DNA from 3 places in the Citricoccus sp. SGAir0253 genome. Region 2 is predicted to be linked to each of the others. Evidence: riboswitches for the same ligand, from Rfam matches in the RefSeq annotation. Region 2 holds a riboswitch; each other region holds the start of a gene.
The links. A riboswitch is a leader RNA that binds a small molecule or an ion and turns the genes downstream of it on or off. The one in region 2 is predicted to bind S-adenosylmethionine.
Positions count from the first base shown of each region.

Region 1 (5,771 bases), 790 kb from region 2:
GCCTCCGGGTGCTCCTCGCGCAGGAAGGTCATGAGGTCCTCCCGGACCAGGCAGCGCAGGTCCCACAGGTCGCCGGAATTGCGCGCGGAGACCACGGCACGGATCTTGGCCATCCCGCCGAGGGCGTCGGTGACCTGCACGGAGCCCTCCTTGCCGTCCCACAGCTCGGTGGACTCCAGCAGGGCCTTGAGCCGCTCGCGCGTGGCGTCCATCGGCACCCGCCAGTCGACCTCCATCTCCACGGTCCCGGAGAGCTCCGAGCCCACGCGCGTCCAGTTCTCGAACGGGGTCGTGGTGAAGTGGCTGGAGGGGAAGATCACCCGGCGCCCGTCCCAGATCTTGACCACCACGTAGGACAGGGTGATGTCCTCGATCGTGCCGTAGACGTCCTCCATGGTGACCACGTCGCCCACCCGGATCGCGTCCGTGAAGGCGAGCTGCACGCCCGCGAACACGTTGGTCAGGGTGGACTGCACGGCCAGGCCGGCGACCACGGACACCAGGCCCGCGGAGGCCAGCAGGCCGGCGCCGACCGCGCGGACCTGCGGGATGGTCAGCAGGATCGCCGCCACGGCCATCACGATGATGACCGCCTGCAGGATGCGCCGGATCAGCACGGTCTGGGTCTGGATCTTGCGGTCGCGCCGGTCGTCCTCCCCCGCGGTGCCGTACTTGGCCAGCAGCCGCTCCTCGACGATCCGCACGATCCGCAGCGCGAGCCAGGCGAGCGCGCCGATGATGCCGGCCAGCAGCAGGAAGTTCGTCCCCTCGAACCAGTCGTACCCCGAGGCGGTGAGCCCCAGGGCCACGCGGCTCGCCATGAGGGACAGGGCCACGGCCACCGGGATGCGGCAGCGGGCCACCTGCTGGCGGATCAGCGGGCGGCGGGCCAGCAGCGTGTTGAGCACCAGCGCCCCGGCCACCACCACGGCCAGGGCGATGCCCACGCCGAGCGCGACCGTGGACAGGATCCCCCAGAAGGGCCCGAGGGAGTCGACGGCGCCCTGCGCGCCCTCCTGCACCGTGTCCGGCACGGTGCCAGTGATGTCCTGCGGCACCGCCGTCTGCTCGCTGCCCGCGGCGACGGGCGCCGCGGCGGGCTCGGCGGCGTCGGCCGCGGACGGGTCGGCGGGGGGTACGGCGGGCAGCACGGAGGAGGGGAACAGACTGGGCATGGGCACCAGTCTGACACCTGCGCCTGCACCGCACCTGAACGGGTGGAGAATGGACCCTGAGACGACCGGGAGAGGACCCTTCATGCTTTCGATCACCGACCTGCGCGGACGCGACTACGACCCGGCCACGGTGCTGCCGCGGGCCGAGCTGGACGTGGCCGGCGCGGTGCCGCGCGTGCTGCCCATCCTCGAGGAGGTCCGCTCCAACGGGGCCCGGGCCGTGCTGGAGCTGGGCGAGCGCTTCGACGGCATCCGGCCGCCCTCGCTCCGCGTGCCGGCCGCGGCGCTGGCCGAGGCGCTGGAGGCCCTCGACCCGGAGGTCCGCGCCGCCCTCGAGGAGTCCATCGCCCGCGCCCGCCGCGTGCATGCCGCCCAGCTGCCGTCCGGCTCCGAGGTCGAGCTCGGCGAGGGCGCCGTCGTCGAGAACCGCTGGGTGCCGGTCAACCGCGTGGGGCTGTACGTCCCCGGCGGCCGGGCCGTGTACCCCTCCTCCGTGGTGATGAACGTGGTGCCGGCCCAGGCGGCCGGGGTGCCCTCGCTCGCCGTGGCCTCCCCGCCGCAGAAGGACTTCGGCGGCCTGCCGCACCCGGTGATCCTCGCCGCGTGCGCCCTGCTGGGCGTGGACGAGGTCTACGCCGCGGGCGGCGCCCAGGCGGTGGCCATGTTCGCCTACGGGGTGGCGGACGACGACGGCACGCGGGTGTGCGCGCCCGTGGACATGGTCACGGGGCCGGGCAACATCTTCGTGGCCGCGGCCAAGCGCGCGCTGCTCGGGACGATCGGGATCGACGCGGAGGCCGGGCCCACGGAGATCGCCGTGCTGGCCGACGCCACGGCGGACGCCGCCTGGGTGGCCGCGGACCTGATCAGCCAGGCCGAGCACGACCCGATGGCCGGCTCGGTGCTCATCACCACCGCCCCCGAGCTGGCCCGGGACGTGGTCGCCGAGATCGAGGCGCAGGTGCCCGGGTCCTTCCACGAGGAGCAGGTCCGCCAGGCCCTCGGCGGCCCGCAGTCCGGCGTGCTCGTGGTGGACACCCTCGACGAGGCGGTGGCCGTGGCGGACGCCTACGCCGCCGAGCACCTCGAGGTGCACACCGTGGACCCGCTGGAGACCGCGCGGCGGATCCGCAACGCCGGCGCCGTGTTCGTGGGCCCCCACTCCCCCGTGCCGCTGGGCGACTACTCCTCCGGCTCCAACCACGTGCTGCCCACCGGTGGGTCCGCCCGGTACTCCTCCGGGCTGAACACGGTCAGCTTCCTGCGGCTGCAGCAGCTGATCCGGTACTCCGAGACGGGGCTGAAGGAGCTGGCGGACAACATCTCCTCGCTCGCCGAGGCGGAGGGCCTGCCCGCCCACGGCGAGGCGGTCCGGCGCCGCTTCCGCTGAGCCGCCCCCGTCGACCCCGCCGCGCCGGTGGGGCGGCGGGGGCGTGGCGGCCGTCACGGGGGTTCACATCCCACCGGGGCCTTTGACCGTTCCGCGCCCCCGTCGTTACGCTGGATCCCAGAATCACGAGTTCCCGCTGTTACAGCCCTGGCTTGCGGGACGGCAACCCTCTCCACGCAGTAGTGGGGTGCTCCAGGTGAGGATTCGGCCCCCCGGGTACCCCCGGCGGGCAAGTACCGCGTCTCTGCGGGTGCCGGACGGACGTGCCGCCCCCGGTCCTCCCACGCAGATGCGCCTTCGAACGGAGGACTGAGATGACCGCACTGGCCGCCACCGACCTGAACCGCGCCGTCGCCCTGGACACCGAGCTGAGCACCCAGACGCTGCGCACCGCCTTCTCCCACTTCCCCTCCGGCGTGGCCGCCCTGTGCGGCATCGCCAACGGGGAGAAGGAGGGCCTCGTGGCCTCCTCCTTCACGGTGGGCGTCTCCCTCGAGCCGGCGCTGGTGTCCTTCGCCGTGCAGAACACCTCCCGCACGTGGCCCCGGCTGAAGCAGGCCGAGCGCATCGGGATCTCCGTGCTGGCCGAGGGCCACACGAACGTGTGCCGCCAGCTGGCCTCCAAGGACGGCGACCGGTTCGCCGGGCTGGACGTCCGCGCCTCCGAGCGTGGCGCCCTGTTCCTCGAGGACGCGGCGCTGTGGTTGGACACCACCGTCTACGCGGAGCTGCCGGCCGGCGACCACCACGTGGTGCTGCTGGAGGTCCACGGCGTGCACGACCACTCCAGCGAGCACGAGCCGCTCGTGTTCCACCGCTCCGCCTTCCGCAACCTGCGCACCGCCGAGGGCAACCAGTAGGCCGTCCCCCGCGCGGGGACGGTACGCTGTCCGGCATGCCGAACGCCCCGCAGCCCCCGAGCCAGGTCCGCCTGGACGCGTGGCTGTGGGGCGTGCGCATGTTCAAGACCCGCTCGGCGGCCACCGCGGCCTGCCGGGCCGGCCACGTCCGGCTGAACGGCCAGCCCGCCAAGGCGGCCCAGGTGGTCAAGCCCGGGGACACCATCCGGCTGCGCCAGCCCGGGCGCGAGCGCATCCTCGAGGTCACCGGACTGCTGGCCAAGCGGGTGGGCGCGGCCGAGGCGGCGCGCCACTACGCGGACCACTCCCCGCCGCCGGTGCCGCGCGAGCTGCTCGCCGTCCCGCTGCGGGACCGCGGCACCGGCCGGCCCACCAAGCGCGACCGCCGCCAGATGGAGCGCCTGCGCGGCCGCACCGCCCCGGACTGACGGCCGCCGCGACACGGTCATCGTCGGCCCATTCAGCGCCGGGCCCTTCGCGTCTGGCAGAATAGGGGGTCTTTCGTTCTGCCGGATGTCCCGTACTATGGGTGACGAAGTAGTAGTAGCAGTAAGTCCGTCATCACTGCGGACCGGTCGGCCTCCGGGCCGCACGGGGCGTTGGGAAGCGGTATGTACACGCCGCTTCGCCCCCGCTGGAACCCCGGCGGGTAGACACCCCACAGAAAGAGGCTCCCATGGCCACCGGTACCGTCAAGTGGTTCAACGCTGAGAAGGGCTACGGCTTCATCTCCCCGGACGACAACTCCGCCGACATCTTCGTGCACTTCTCCGCCATCGAGGGCAACGGCTTCCGTGAGCTCCAGGAGGACCAGAAGGTCGAGTTCGAGGCCCAGCAGGGCCCCAAGGGCATGCAGGCCGCCGCGGTCCGCGCGCTCTGACCTGACCCACGCACCGGGACGGCCGTCCTCCCCTCGGGGAGGGCGGCCGTCTCGTCGTTCCGGGCCGGGGCCCCGCTCCACGCCCGCCCCGCCGGGGCCACCGGGTCGGCGGAGGAACCACGGGGGCTCAGAGCAGGGCCATCCCCTGCTCGACGAGCACCGCCACGCCGAACACCGTCATGGCCACGCCGGCCACCCGGGTGACCACTGCCCCCGCGCGCGGCCGCGAGTGCAGGATGCGGCGGGCGAGCAGGGCGACGAGGGTGTAGATGACGGCGCAGTTCAGCACGTGCAGGCTGCCGAGCGCGAGCATCTGGACCCCGGAGGGCCAGCCGGCGGGCGAGGTGAACTGCGGCAGCAGCGCCAGGAGCAGCAGCAGCCCCTTGGGGTTGATGCCGCTGACGCCGGCCCCGAGCAGGAACTGGGACAGGGGTCGCTCACCCGTGGGCCGCTCGCTGGCCCCCACCTGCTCGACCCGGCGGAACAGCGCCCCCGCGCCCAGGTAGAGCAGGTAGGCGGCCCCGAGTAGGGACAGCGCGGTCAGGGCCGCGGGGTATCGCGTGACGAGGGCGCCGACGCCCACGGCGACGACGGCCACCACCACGGCGTAGCCGGAGACCATCCCCAGCACGGCGGGCATCACGGAGCGCGATCGCAGGCCGGTGGAGATCGCGTAGGCCCAGTCCGCCCCCGGGGTCAGGGCCAGCAGCAGCGCCACCATCCAGAACTGGACCGCCAGTGAGGCATCCACGCGCCACGCTCCCTCCGGGCCGCACCGGGCCCCGTCCCGGGCCGGCCCCGAGGGGCGACCCACCTTGCCTGGACGTAGATCCTACGGAGATCGGCGCGGAATGTGCTGCGCCGCTTCGCGAGAAACGCCGCGGTGGGTGCGAGGATTATCCGCATGGACGGGATCAGCCGGGAGATGCTTTCACTGCTGCAGGAGGACGGCCGGATGAGCGCCACGGACCTCGCCCAGCGGGTGGGTCTGAGCCTGTCCTCCTGCCACCGCCGGCTCAAGGACCTCGAGCAGTCCGGGGTGATCGAGCGCTACCGGGCCGTCGTCGTCCCCGAGGCCGTGGGCCTGGGCTTCGAGGCGATCGTCTTCGTCACCCTGGGGGTCACGGACGTGGAGACCATCTCCGCCTTCGAGGCCGCGGCCCTCGAGGTGCCGAACATCGTGGACGCCCAGCGGCTGTTCGGCGAACCCGACTACATCCTCCGGCTGCTCACGCGCGACCTCGCGGCCTACCAGGAGCTCTACGACTCGGTGCTGGGCAGCCTGCCGGGGGTCCAGCGACTGACCTCCACGCTCGTGATGAAGCGGCTCGTCTCCGACCGGACCGTGCCCATCCCGTGACCGCCCCGTCTAGGGTGGGGCCATGCGATTCAGGTACCTGGGCAACAGCGGACTCAAGATCTCCGAGATCATCTACGGCAACTGGCTGACCCACGGGTCCCAGGTG
Region 1 covers NZ_CP039424.1:569,008-574,778, reverse strand. The annotation lists gene E7744_RS02580 (mechanosensitive ion channel family protein) at 1-1,175, opposite strand, end outside; gene hisD (histidinol dehydrogenase) at 1,258-2,565, shown strand; SAM riboswitch class IV at 2,687-2,807, shown strand; gene E7744_RS02570 (flavin reductase family protein) at 2,880-3,425, shown strand; gene E7744_RS02565 (RNA-binding S4 domain-containing protein) at 3,461-3,853, shown strand; gene E7744_RS02560 (cold-shock protein) at 4,102-4,305, shown strand; gene E7744_RS02555 (LysE family translocator) at 4,433-5,056, opposite strand; gene E7744_RS02550 (Lrp/AsnC family transcriptional regulator) at 5,210-5,665, shown strand; gene E7744_RS02545 (aldo/keto reductase family protein) at 5,688-5,771, shown strand, end outside.
Region 1: linked by a shared signal. The riboswitch ahead of E7744_RS02570 (flavin reductase family protein) and the one ahead of E7744_RS13565 (LLM class flavin-dependent oxidoreductase) in region 2 are both predicted to bind S-adenosylmethionine.

Region 2 (5,771 bases):
GTCGACTACGCGGCGGCCGAGAAGTCCGGTGATGCGGCCGGCCAGGAGCAGGCCGTCGCCGACCTGGAGGGGTACACGCGGGAGGCCGGGGCCTTCTTCGAGGAGCTCACGGGCGGCGAGCTGCCGGCCGATGCCGTGACCGAGTCCCTGCACGGCCACGTGGACACCCTCACCGCCGCGATCGACGGCCTCGCCGCCGGCGATCCCGCGGCCTACGGCGACCTGCGGGCCGCGGCCCACCACGTGGGCGAGGCCGCCGGCACGATCACCGGCGGCGTGGTCGCGGCCACCGGGATGGAGGGCGATCCGATGGACGACGCGGCCGCCCTGCGCGCCCAGCTCACCTACGACCTGCAGGAGCACGTGTACCTCGCCGGGATCGCCGTCTTCACCGCCTACACCGCCGAGGGCGGCACCGATTCCGAGGCCTTCACGGCCGCGGCCGGGACCCTTGACGAGAACTCCCAGGCCCTGGCCGAGGCGATCGGCTCGTTGGCGGGCGAGGACCAGGGCGCGGCGTTCCTGGAGCTGTGGCGCGAGCACATCGGGTTCTTCGTCGACTACGCCGGGGCGAGGGCCGCGGGGGACACCGAGGCCGCCGAGCAGGCCCTGGCGGACCTGGACGGCTACCGCCCGCAGGCCGGCGAGTTCCTCGAGGGGATCAGCGGCGGCGAACTGCCGGCCGAGGAGGTCGCCGCGGGGCTGGGCATGCACGTGGAGACGCTGGCCGGCGCCATCGACTCGATGGCGGAGGCCCTCGTCAAGTGACGGGTGCACGGTGCCCCGGACACTCCCCGGCGAGCGTCCGGGGCTCCGCCCCGCCCGCCGTCGCCGGGCTCCGGGCGTCGCCTCGCCCGGAGCGGGCGCCGGGGATACGCTGACCGGATGACGCGCGACGCCGGCCCCGGGACCACGCCGCCCGGCCCGAGCCCCCGGGTCGGCGCGGGCGAGGAGGTCCTGGCGGACCTGGTGCGGCGCAGCGCCGAGGGCGACCAGCAGGCCTTCGCCGCCCTCTACGACGCGGTGGCCCCACGGGCCTACGGCCTGGCCCTGCGCGTGGTGCGCGATCCCGACCTGGCGGCCGACGTCACGCAGGAGGCCCTCCTGGACGCCTGGCGCGGCGCCGCGGGATTCCGTCCCGAGCGGGGATCGGTGACCGGCTGGGTCTGTTCGATCACCCACCGGCGGGCCGTCGACCTGGTGCGGTCCACGCAGTCCCGGCGCGACCGGGAGCTCCGGGCGGGCGCGGCCTCGTTCGGCCGGGAGCACGACGACGTCGCCGAGGCCGTGGCCGACGCCGAGGACCGGCGCCGGGTGGTCGACTGCCTGGGCACCCTCACGGCACTGGAGCAGGAGGCCGTCACGGCCGCCTACTACGGCGGGCTGACGTACCGTGAGGTCGCCGACCGGCTCGGGGCGAAGCTGGCCACCGTGAAGTCACGGATGCGCACCGGACTGCGACGACTACTGGACTGCCTGGGGGTGGAGTGATGTCCGACGACCGCGACCTGCTCGCCGCCTGGGCGCTGGACGCCGTGGACGAGGACGAGCGCGCCCGGATCGAGGAGCGGCTGCGCACGGACCCCGTGTTGCGCGCCGAGGCGGACGCCCTGCTGCGGGCGACGGACCGCCTGGGCGCCGGGGAGGCCGTGGCGCCGCCGGCCGGGCTGCGGGACCGCGTGCTGGACGCGATCGCCGCCGAGGCGCGGTCCTCCGGGGACGCCGGGGCCCACTCCGGCGCCCCGTCCGCCGGGCCGGGTCCCGCGGCGCCCGCCAGCCTGCAGGACCACCGGGAACGACGCCGGCCCGGCCGCCGTCGGGCCTGGGCCGCGGTGGCGGCCACGGCCGCGGCGGCGGCCGCCGCCGCGGCACTGCTCCTCGCCCACCCCTGGCAGCCGGCGGGCCTCACCGAACGGGACCAGGCCGTGGCCATCGAGCAGGTCCTGGAGCAGGACGGCGCCCGCCGGGGTACCGCCCCGGTGGCCGGGGGCGGCACGGTCGAGGTCGCCCGCGCGCCCTCCGGGGAGACCGTCCTGGCCGCCCGGGACCTCCCCGCCCCGCAGGGGGGCCGCGTGTACCAGCTGTGGACCCTCCGGGGGCAGGGAGACCCGGAGTCCGCCGGGCTGCTGGAGCTCGAGGACGGCCGGGCCCTCGTCCGGCTGGACGGGGTCCCGGAGACGGCCGCGCTCGCCGTCACCGTGGAACCGGCCGGTGGGTCCACCGCGCCCACGACCGATCCCGTGGTGGTGCTCACCGCCGGGTGAGGGACGTCACCGGGCGACGCGGAATTCGCCACCGGCTTTCCCGGTGTGCTCCAATTGCTGGGTAACCATCCAGAGCGGCCGAGAGACCTGGCTCCACGACGCCGCAGCAACCACCGTGCGCCCCGCGCACCGGAGCGGTGCTACCGCCAGGACCGATGGAAGGAGCATCGCCATGACCTCATCGTCCCCCGAGAACACCTCCGCCCTGCCCGCCGGGGTGCCCACCACCCCCGCCGGCAAGCGGGAGATCCTCTTCAACGCGTTCGACATGAACTGCGTGGCCCACCAGTCCCCGGGGCTGTGGCGCCACCCGGACGACCACGCCCGCGACTACAACACGCTGGGCTATTGGACCGGGCTGGCCCAGACCCTGGAGAAGGGGCTGTTCGACGGCATCTTCATCGCCGACGTCCTGGGCCCCTACGACGTCTACGGCAACTCGGACGAGGCCACCCTCAAGGCCGGCACCCAGGTGCCCACCAACGACCCGATCCTCGTCGTGCCGCCGATGGCCGCCGTCACCAAGCACCTCACCTTCGGCGTCACCGCGGGCACCGCCTACGAGCACCCCTACGCCTTCGCGCGCCGCCTGGCCACGCTGGACCACCTCACCGAGGGCCGCGTGGGATGGAACGTCGTGACCGGCTACCTGCCCTCGGCCGCCCGCAACTTCGGGCACGACGACCAGATGGAGCACGACGAGCGCTACAACCACGCCGACGAGTACCTCGACGTGGTCTACAAGCTGCTCGAGGGCTCGTGGGAGGACGACGCGGTCGTCTACGACAAGGAGTCGGGCGTCTTCATCGACCCGGCCAAGGTCCACCGCATCGAGCACGAGGGCACGTACTTCAAGACCCCGGGCATCGCCTTCACCGAGCCGTCCAGGCAGCGCACCCCGGTGATCTACCAGGCCGGCGCCTCCACGCGCGGCCGCGCCTTCGCCGGCAAGCACGCCGAGGCCGTGTTCATCAACTCGCCCACGGACGAGCTGATCGCCGGCACCGTCTCGAAGATCCGCCGGGCCGCCGTGGAGGCCGGCCGCGACCCGTACGACATCCGCATCATGTCCATGCAGACCATCGTCACCGGCGCCACCGACGAGGAGGCGCAGGCGAAGTACCAGGACCTGCTGCAGTACATCGACGTCGAGGGCGGCCTCGTGCTGATGAGCGGCTGGATGGGCATCGACCTGTCCCAGTTCGACCTCGACGAGCCGCTGGGCGACGTGGAGTCCAACGCCATCCAGTCCACCATCGAGACCTTCAAGAAGGCCTCCGGGGACGACGGCAACCCCTGGACCGTGCGGCGCATCGCCGAGTGGTGCGGCGTGGGCGGGTTCGGCCCGGTCATCATCGGCTCCGGCGAGACGGTGGCCAAGGAGCTGGCCCGGATCCAGGACGAGACGGACGTGGACGGGTTCAACCTCGCGTACCACATCACCCCGGGCACCTTCGAGGACATCGTGGAGTACGTGGTCCCGGCGCTGCAGGAGCTGGGCCGCTACAAGACCGAGTACACCGAGGGCACCATGCGCCACAAGCTCTTCGGCCGCGGTGACCACCTGCCGGAGAACCACTACGGCGCGTCCTTCTCCCTGCGCAACCGCGTGGGCAGCTGAGCGCACCCGAGGCCGGCCCCGGGGGCCGGCCCCAGGGCCGTGAGGCCCGACGACGGACCCCCGGTTCCCTGCGCAGGGAACCGGGGGTCCGTCGTCGTGCGGGGACGGCCGCCGCCGGGCGACCGCCCCGGCCGGTCAGTAGCGGTCCGGGCCGCCGCCCTCGGACTCGAGCGAGGAGGAGGGATCGGAGAGGGCGTCGCCGCCGGCGGTCTTGGCCGGGCCGGCGTCGTTGCGGTACTCGGTGTCGTAGGAGGTCCCGCCGGCGTGCTTGCCGCCCGCGGCGTCCGACGAGGAGGCCTTGTCCGCCAGGTCCTGCGTGGTGGCCGTGGCCTTGTCCGCAAGGGAGTGGGCGGCGGCGCTGGCCTTGTCCGCCACCCCGGGGGCCCGGTCACGGATCGAGTCGGCGGCCTTGTCCGCGAGCTGGGTGGCCTTGTCCGCCACGCCCGGCGCCTTGTCCTTCACCGCGGAGGTGGCCTTGTGGACCTGCTCCTGGGTCTTCGGGTCGTTCCACAGCTTCTGCGCGTTCTTCGCGAACTTGTCGAGGTTCTGACGCCCTTCGCGGCTCCCCAGCAGGTACCCGATCGCCGCGCCGACGCCCAAGGTGAACAGTCGCATCATCATCTCTCCTTCATGGCGGGGTCCGCCGGTTGGGTGATGACCTGAGTCTTTCGCGCGTGGACCCGAGGGTCAAACGGTTCCCAGCTGACGCACAGGAAACGCCATGGCCACGCCCAGGGCGAGACGGCCGGCGTCGGCCCCGGGATCCGGGGCCGACGCCGGCCGTGGCGGCGGGGCCACTGGCCCCGCGGTCCTGGTGACGGTGCGCGTGCGGCGTCCGTCGGGGTCGCGTCAGGCGCGCGGCGTGGCGACGGCGGCCACCGCCTCGGCGACGCGGGTGGAGACCTCGGGGTCGAAGACCGAGGGGATGATGAAGCCGGGGTTGAGCTCCTCGTCGGAGATGCAGGAGGCGATGGCCTCGGCGGCCACCACGAGCATCTCGTCGGTGATGTCCGAGGCACCGGCGTCCAGCAGGCCGCGGAAGAAGCCGGGGAAGGCCAGCACGTTGTTGATCTGGTTCGGGAAGTCCGAGCGGCCGGTGGCCACCACGGCGGCGTGCTTGGAGGCCGCCGCCGGGTCCACCTCGGGGTCCGGGTTGGACATGGCGAAGACCATGGCCCCGTCGTTCATCGCGGCGATGTCCGCCTCGTCCAGCAGGTTCGGGGCGGAGACGCCGATGAACACGTCGGCGCCGACCATGGCCTCCTTGACGGAGCCGGAGAAGGAGTCGGCGTTGGTGTTGTCGGCCAGCCACTGGCGGTTGGAGTCGGCGTGCTGGGAGCCGCGCTCGATCACGCCCGCGCGCCCGGCGGCCACGATGTGGCGGGCCCCGGAGGCCATCAGCAGGCGGATGATGGCGGTGCCGGCCGCGCCCACGCCGGAGACGACGATGCGCACGTCCTCGATCCTCTTGCCGGTGAGCTTCAGGGCGTTGGTCAGGGCGGCCTGGACCACGATGGCGGTGCCGTGCTGGTCGTCGTGGAAGACCGGGATGTCCAGCTCCTCGCGCAGGCGGGCCTCGATCTCGAAGCAGCGCGGGGCGGAGATGTCCTCGAGGTTGATCCCGCCGTAGGCCGGGGCGATGGCCTTGACGGTGCGGATGATCTCCTCGGTGTCCGTGGTGTCCAGGGCCACCGGCCAGGCGTCCACGCCGGCGAACTGCTTGAACAGGGCGGCCTTGCCCTCCATGACCGGCATGGCGGCCTCGGGGCCGATGTCCCCCAGGCCCAGCACGGCGGTGCCGTCGGTGACCACGGCGACGGTGTTCTTCTTGATGGTCAGGTGCCGGGCCTGGGACTTGTCCTGGGCGATCGCCTGGCACACGCGGG
Region 2 covers NZ_CP039424.1:3,105,438-3,111,208, reverse strand. The annotation lists gene E7744_RS13580 (hypothetical protein) at 1-768, shown strand, start outside; gene sigK (ECF RNA polymerase sigma factor SigK) at 886-1,491, shown strand; gene E7744_RS13570 (anti-sigma factor) at 1,491-2,264, shown strand; SAM riboswitch class I at 2,327-2,426, shown strand; gene E7744_RS13565 (LLM class flavin-dependent oxidoreductase) at 2,437-3,885, shown strand; gene E7744_RS16280 (YtxH domain-containing protein) at 4,021-4,506, opposite strand; gene E7744_RS13555 (NADP-dependent malic enzyme) at 4,735-5,771, opposite strand, start outside.

Region 3 (5,771 bases), 670 kb from region 2:
GCTGCTCGACCGGGAGGTCGCCTGGCTGCCCGTCCTCGGCGCCCGGACCGGGCTCGGCCTGCCGGCTCCCGTCCGGACCGGCGTGCCCGCGGCCGGGTACCCCTACCGGTGGGCCGTGGTGCCGTGGGTGGCGGGGACCCCGGCGGTGCACCGGCCGGCCGCGGAGCGGGACGCCTACGCCGGCGCCCTCGCCGCGGGGCTGCGGCGCCTCCACGTGCCGGCGCCGCCCGGCGCCCCGGCGAACCCGTTCCGGGGGATGCCGCTGGCCTCGGCGCGGGAGCGCTACGCCGCGCGCTGGGCGGACCTGGTGCCGGACCTGGACCCGGTCGTGGTCCGCGCCGCCGGGGTCGCGTGGCACGACGCCCTCGCCGCGCCGGTGCACGCCGGCCCGCCGGCCTGGCTGCACGGCGACCCGCACCCGGACAACACCGTGCTGACGGACGCCGCGGCGGGGGACCCGGCGACCGCCGCTGCGGCCGGCCCCGGCGCCCCGGCCGGGCCGCCGCGCCCGGTCCTCGTGGACTTCGGCGACCTGTGCGCCGGGGACCCGGCCTCGGACCTGGGCATCGCGCTGACCCACTTCACGCCCGCCGGCGCCGCGGCGTTCCGCGCCCGGTACGACGCCAGCCGGCCCGCCGACGAGGCCCTCTGGCGTCGCGCGCGGGGCTGGGCCATCGTCGTCGCCACCATCCTCGCGGTCCAGCCGCCCGAGGACGCCCTGCACGCGGTCGGCCGGGACTACCTGGCCACGCTGCGCCCCTGACCGGCGCCGCGCAGCGCCGCCACGGCCCGGCCGAGACGAGGCAGCACCCTGCGCAGCAGCCTCGGCCAGTCCGGCGGGCGGAGGCTGCTGGAGGGATCCTCGCGGCCGGCGGCGTCGTCGAGCGCCTCCAGCGCCGTCCAGCCGAGCCAGGCCCGGGCCCGGTGCGCCTCGAAGGGGTCCCGGGCGATCTCCCCGAGCCGGTCCTCGCCGTGCCACAGGGACAGGTGCGCGGCGTTGAGCGCGGGGTCCCACCGGCTGGCCAGGTCCCAGTCGAGGATCCCGGTGAGCCGCCACGGGGCCCGGGGGGACGCCGCGGGGCCGGCGGTTCCCCCGCGCATCCAGCGCATGTTGTGCCCGGCGAGGTCGCCGTGCACGAGCGCCGGCGGCACCACCGGGTCCTCGGTCCAGGACCGGAGGGTGTCCAGCAGCTCCTCCGCCGCGTCCGGGAACCGGGCGGCGGACACCGCGGGGTGCTCCGCCGCCCACGGCCCGTCCCACAGCGCCGCGCCGTGGGCCCGGCGCAGCCGGTCCGGCAGCCGGCGGAGGCGCTCGACCCGCGCCGCCGGCCACGGGCCCCGGTACGCGAAGGGCGGGGCCAGGTGGGGCAGCAGCGGAGCGGTGTCCACCGCCGCGAGCGCCGCGCACAGCGCGCGCAGCACCGCGGGGTCGCCGGTGTGCGGCGGGTGGGGCCGGCCGGGCAGGTACCCCTGGACGACGGCGGCCGTCCCGTCCGCGGCGGTGACCACCTCGGTGAGGGGCACCGGCAGGTCCACCGGCAGCCGCGCGGTGTCCGCCAGTGCCGCCACGAGCGCGACGTTCGCCGGCAGCCGGGCCGCGGCCCGCGCGTCGCGCGTCATCCGGACCGCGCCGGTGCCGGGCAGCACGAGGACCCGGTGGGACGCCCCGCCCTCCTCCACGACCCCGGCGGACCAGTCCGCCGCGGCCAGCCGGCGGGCGGCGTCCGGGCCGGTCCCGGCCAGGGGCCGGGCGGCGGCGGCGCGGGCGAGCGCGAGGTCGGCGTCGGACGGTGGGGAGGCCATGGCCCCACGGTAGCGGGGTGCTTCCTACACTGGAGCGGTGACCACCCCCGCAGCTCCCCGCCCGGCCGCTCCCGCGACGCCCGCGCCGGCCGCCGCCCCCTCGGCGCGCACGGTCCGCTGGGAGATCGCGATCGTCCTGGGGCTGTCCCTGGGCCGGTCGGCGGTCTATGCCGTGGTGGACCTGCTGGAGAAGATGAGCCGCGGACCGCTGGCCGGGCAGACCACCACGCTGAACCCGCCGCTGGCCGACCGCCAGTACTTCGACCTCGCGTACCAGCTGCTGGACATCGGCTTCGCGCTGGTGCCCGTGCTGCTCGTGTTCCACCTGCTGTGGATCCGCGGGCGCAACCCGTTCCGGACCCTCGGCCTGGACCTGCGCCGCCCCGGGGCGGACCTCGGCTGGGGCGCGGCGCTGTTCCTGGTGATCGGCCTGGGGACCCTCGCCGTCTACGCCGGCGGCCGGGCGGCCGGGCTGACGACGGCGGTGGTCGGCAGCGCGATGAACGAGTACTGGTGGACCACGCCGGTGCTGGTGCTCTCGGCCCTGCGGCACGCCGTGCTGGAGGAGGTCATCGTGGTGGCCTGGCTGTTCGACCGGCTCGGCTACCTGCAGCAGCTGCGGGCCGGGGCGGATCCCGCGCTGCCGGTCGCCGAGGGCGGGCTGCGCCGGTGGGCCGGCGGGGCGTTCCCGCCGCTGAACCCCGTGGCGGTCGTGGTGGCCTGCGCCGTGCTGCGCGCGGCCTACCACCTGTACCAGGGCATCGGTCCCGGGATCGGCAACCTGGTGATGGGGCTCGTGTTCGGCGCGGTCTACCTGCGCCACCGCCGGGTGGCGCCGCTCGTGGTGGCCCACCTGCTGCTGGACGTCACCGGCTTCGTCGCCTACCCGCTGCTGGCGCAGCTCGGCTGGTTCGGCACCTGAGCCCGGGGCGGTCAGAGGGTGACGGTGCCCTTGGGGGTCTCGAAGGTCACGGAGAGGATGCCCGGGGTGCCGGACGGCGCCTGGAACTCCACGTTGAGGTCCTTGACCTTCTGCTGCGGGTCGTCGAGGCCGAGCCAGTCGCGCACGCGCTCGCGCGAGCCGGCGATGGTGATGGCCGAGAGGGAGGCCTGCGGCTCGGCGGCCTGCGAGGGGTGCAGGTCCTCGGTGCCGTCGTCCCAGCGCAGCAGGTAGGGCACCTGCGGGTCCGCGATGAGGCCCTTGATGCCGATCTGGCGCCAGGTCAGCTCGCGGCCGTCCGGGAACTTGCGGTTGCCGGGCACGGAGTGGCGCTCGAGCCGCTCCTCGAAGGGGGAGAGGTCGTCCACGGCCACGCACCAGCCCATCCAGCCGCCGCCCATCTCGGAGCGGGCGCGCACGGCCTGGCCGAAGGGCGCCTTCTCGGAGGAGGGGTGGTCCAGGGCCTCGACGACCTCGAGGTACTGGCGGTTGCGCAGCGGGAAGATCGCGTTGCGGGTGCCGAAGCGGGGATGCACACCACCCTTGACGCGTTCGATGCCCAGGGCATCGGCGATCCGGGCCACGGTGTCGGTGAGACCCTCCGGGCCAACGGCGTACGAGACGTGATCCAAGCGCATCATGTGTCCATCGTCGCACCTCCGGGCGGCGCGGATCGCTTAGGTTAACCTCACTCGACATGTTGCCGACGTCACACGCGGCGAGCGCCCCCGTCCGGCCCGGGCGGCGGCCCCTCCGCCGCCCGCCGCACGGTTCCCCCGAGGCCCGCCGGAGGGCCCCTCCGCCGCCCGCCTGACCGCCCCGCCGGGGTCACGCGACGTCACCGCGGGGTGAATCGCCCGGGCGGATCTGGCAGACTGGGGCCAGGTCATGAGTGCCAGCATCGAGCCCCGGCTTGCTGGCCGGCAACCCTCCAGCTCGCGGTGGGGTGCCCCGGGTGAGGACCAGGCGGGCGCCGACCGGCGCCGGCAAGCGCGGGCCACCGCGCCACGCCGCCCCGGACCGGGGAGGGCGGGCGCCACCGGGTGGCCCTGGACCAGACAGGAGCCGTTGCGATGACCGACACCCCGAACACCGAGGCCAGCCTTCCCGCCAGCGCCGCGGAGGACCAGGCCGCCGACGTCGCGGACTGGGGCTTCGAGACCCGCCAGGTCCACGCGGGCATCCCGGACCAGAACCCCTACGGGGCCACGGCGCTGCCGATCATCCAGTCGAACTCCTTCGACTTCCCCTCCCACGAGGTCGCCGCGGACCGGTTCGCGCTCAAGGACCTCGGGCCGATCTACACCCGGATCGGCAACCCCACGCAGGAGGCGGTCGAGGGCAAGATCGCCGCGCTCGAGGGCGGGGCCGGTGCCCTGCTGCTGGCCTCCGGCCAGGCCGCCACCACGTTCTCGATCCTCAACCTTGCCGGCGCCGGGGACCACGTGGTGGTCTCGGCCTCCCTCTACGGCGGCACCCAGAACCTCTTCAAGCACACCCTGGCCAAGGTCGGCATCACCACCACCTTCGTGCAGGACCCGGACGACCCCGAGGAGTGGCGCGGCGCGGTCCGGGACACCACCCGGGCGTTCTTCGGGGAGTCCCTCGGCAACCCCCGCGGGGACGTGCTGGACATCCGCACGGTCGCGGACATCGCCCACGAGGCCGGGGTCCCGCTCATCGTGGACAACACCCTGGCCACCCCCTACCTGCTGCGGCCGATCGAGCACGGCGCGGACGTGGTGGTGCACTCGGCCACCAAGTACCTCGGCGGGCACGCCGTGGCCATGGGCGGGGTCATCGTGGACGCCGGCTCCTTCGACTACGCCTCCCAGCCGGAGCGCTTCCCGGGCTTCAACACCCCGGACGAGAGCTATGACGGCCTGGTCTTCGCCCGCGACCTGGGCGTGGACGGCATCCTCGGGGCCAACCTCGCGTACATCCTCAAGGCGCGCGTGCAGCTGCTGCGCGACTACGGCAGCTCCATCAGCCCGTTCAACGCCTTCCTCATCAACCTCGGGCTGGAGACGCTGTCCCTGCGGATGGAGCGGCACGTGGCCAACGCCCAGCGGGTCGCGGAGTACCTCGAGGGCCACGCGCAGGTCCTCTCCGTGATCCACCCCGGGCTGGCCTCCAGCCCGTGGCACGAGCGCGCGCAGCGTTACCTGCCCCGGGGCGCCGGCGGCTTCGTCTCCTTCGAGATCGACGGCGGCCGCGAGGCCGGGGCGCGCTTCGTCGACGCCCTGCGGCTGCACCACCAGGTGGCGAACATCGGCGACGTCCGCTCGCTCGTCATCCACCCGGCCTCCACCACGCACTCCCAGCTCACGGAGGCCGAGCAGCGCGCCGCGGGCGTCACGCCCGGGCTCGTGCGGCTGTCCGTGGGCGTGGAGAGCATCGAGGACATCCTGGCGGACCTCGAGGAGGGGTTCGCCGCCGCCAACGTGAGCGCGTGAGGCGCGGAGGGACCCCATGACCATGACCAGCCCCCACCAGGCCAGCACCGTCCTCCCCGAGGGCGGCCTGCAGTCCCTGCCCGTCGGCGCCCTCGACTTCGAGGCCGGCGGGCACCTGCCCGCCGTCGAGATCGCGTACGAGACCTGGGGCACCCTCAACGCCGACCGGTCCAACGCGGTGCTGGTGCTGCACGCCCTGACCGGCTCCACCCACGTGGCGCGCTCCACCGGGGAACCGGAGGAGGGCTGGTGGGAGGGCGTCGTCGGTCCGGGCGCGCCGATCGACACGGACCGCTGGTTCGTGGTGGCCCCCAACATGCTGGGCGGCTGCTACGGGACCACGGGGCCGTCGTCGCTGGACCCCGAGGGCACCCCGTGGGGCTCGCGCTTCCCGTTCACCACGATCCGCGACTCCGTGCGGGCGGAGGCGCGGCTGGCCGACGCGCTGGGCATCGACGCCTGGCAGGCGGTCATCGGCGGCTCGATGGGCGGCGCGCGCGCCCTCGAGTGGGCGGCCACCTACCCGGAGCGCGTGCGCGGCATGGCCGTCATCGCGTGCGGGGCGCACTCCA
Region 3 covers NZ_CP039424.1:2,431,989-2,437,759, reverse strand. The annotation lists gene E7744_RS10755 (phosphotransferase) at 1-763, shown strand, start outside; gene E7744_RS10750 (phosphotransferase) at 739-1,803, opposite strand; gene E7744_RS10745 (type II CAAX prenyl endopeptidase Rce1 family protein) at 1,841-2,725, shown strand; gene E7744_RS10740 (VOC family protein) at 2,737-3,384, opposite strand; SAM riboswitch class IV at 3,628-3,742, shown strand; gene E7744_RS10735 (O-acetylhomoserine aminocarboxypropyltransferase/cysteine synthase family protein) at 3,817-5,199, shown strand; gene E7744_RS10730 (homoserine O-acetyltransferase) at 5,216-5,771, shown strand, end outside.
Region 3: linked by a shared signal. The riboswitch ahead of E7744_RS10735 (O-acetylhomoserine aminocarboxypropyltransferase/cysteine synthase family protein) and the one ahead of E7744_RS13565 (LLM class flavin-dependent oxidoreductase) in region 2 are both predicted to bind S-adenosylmethionine.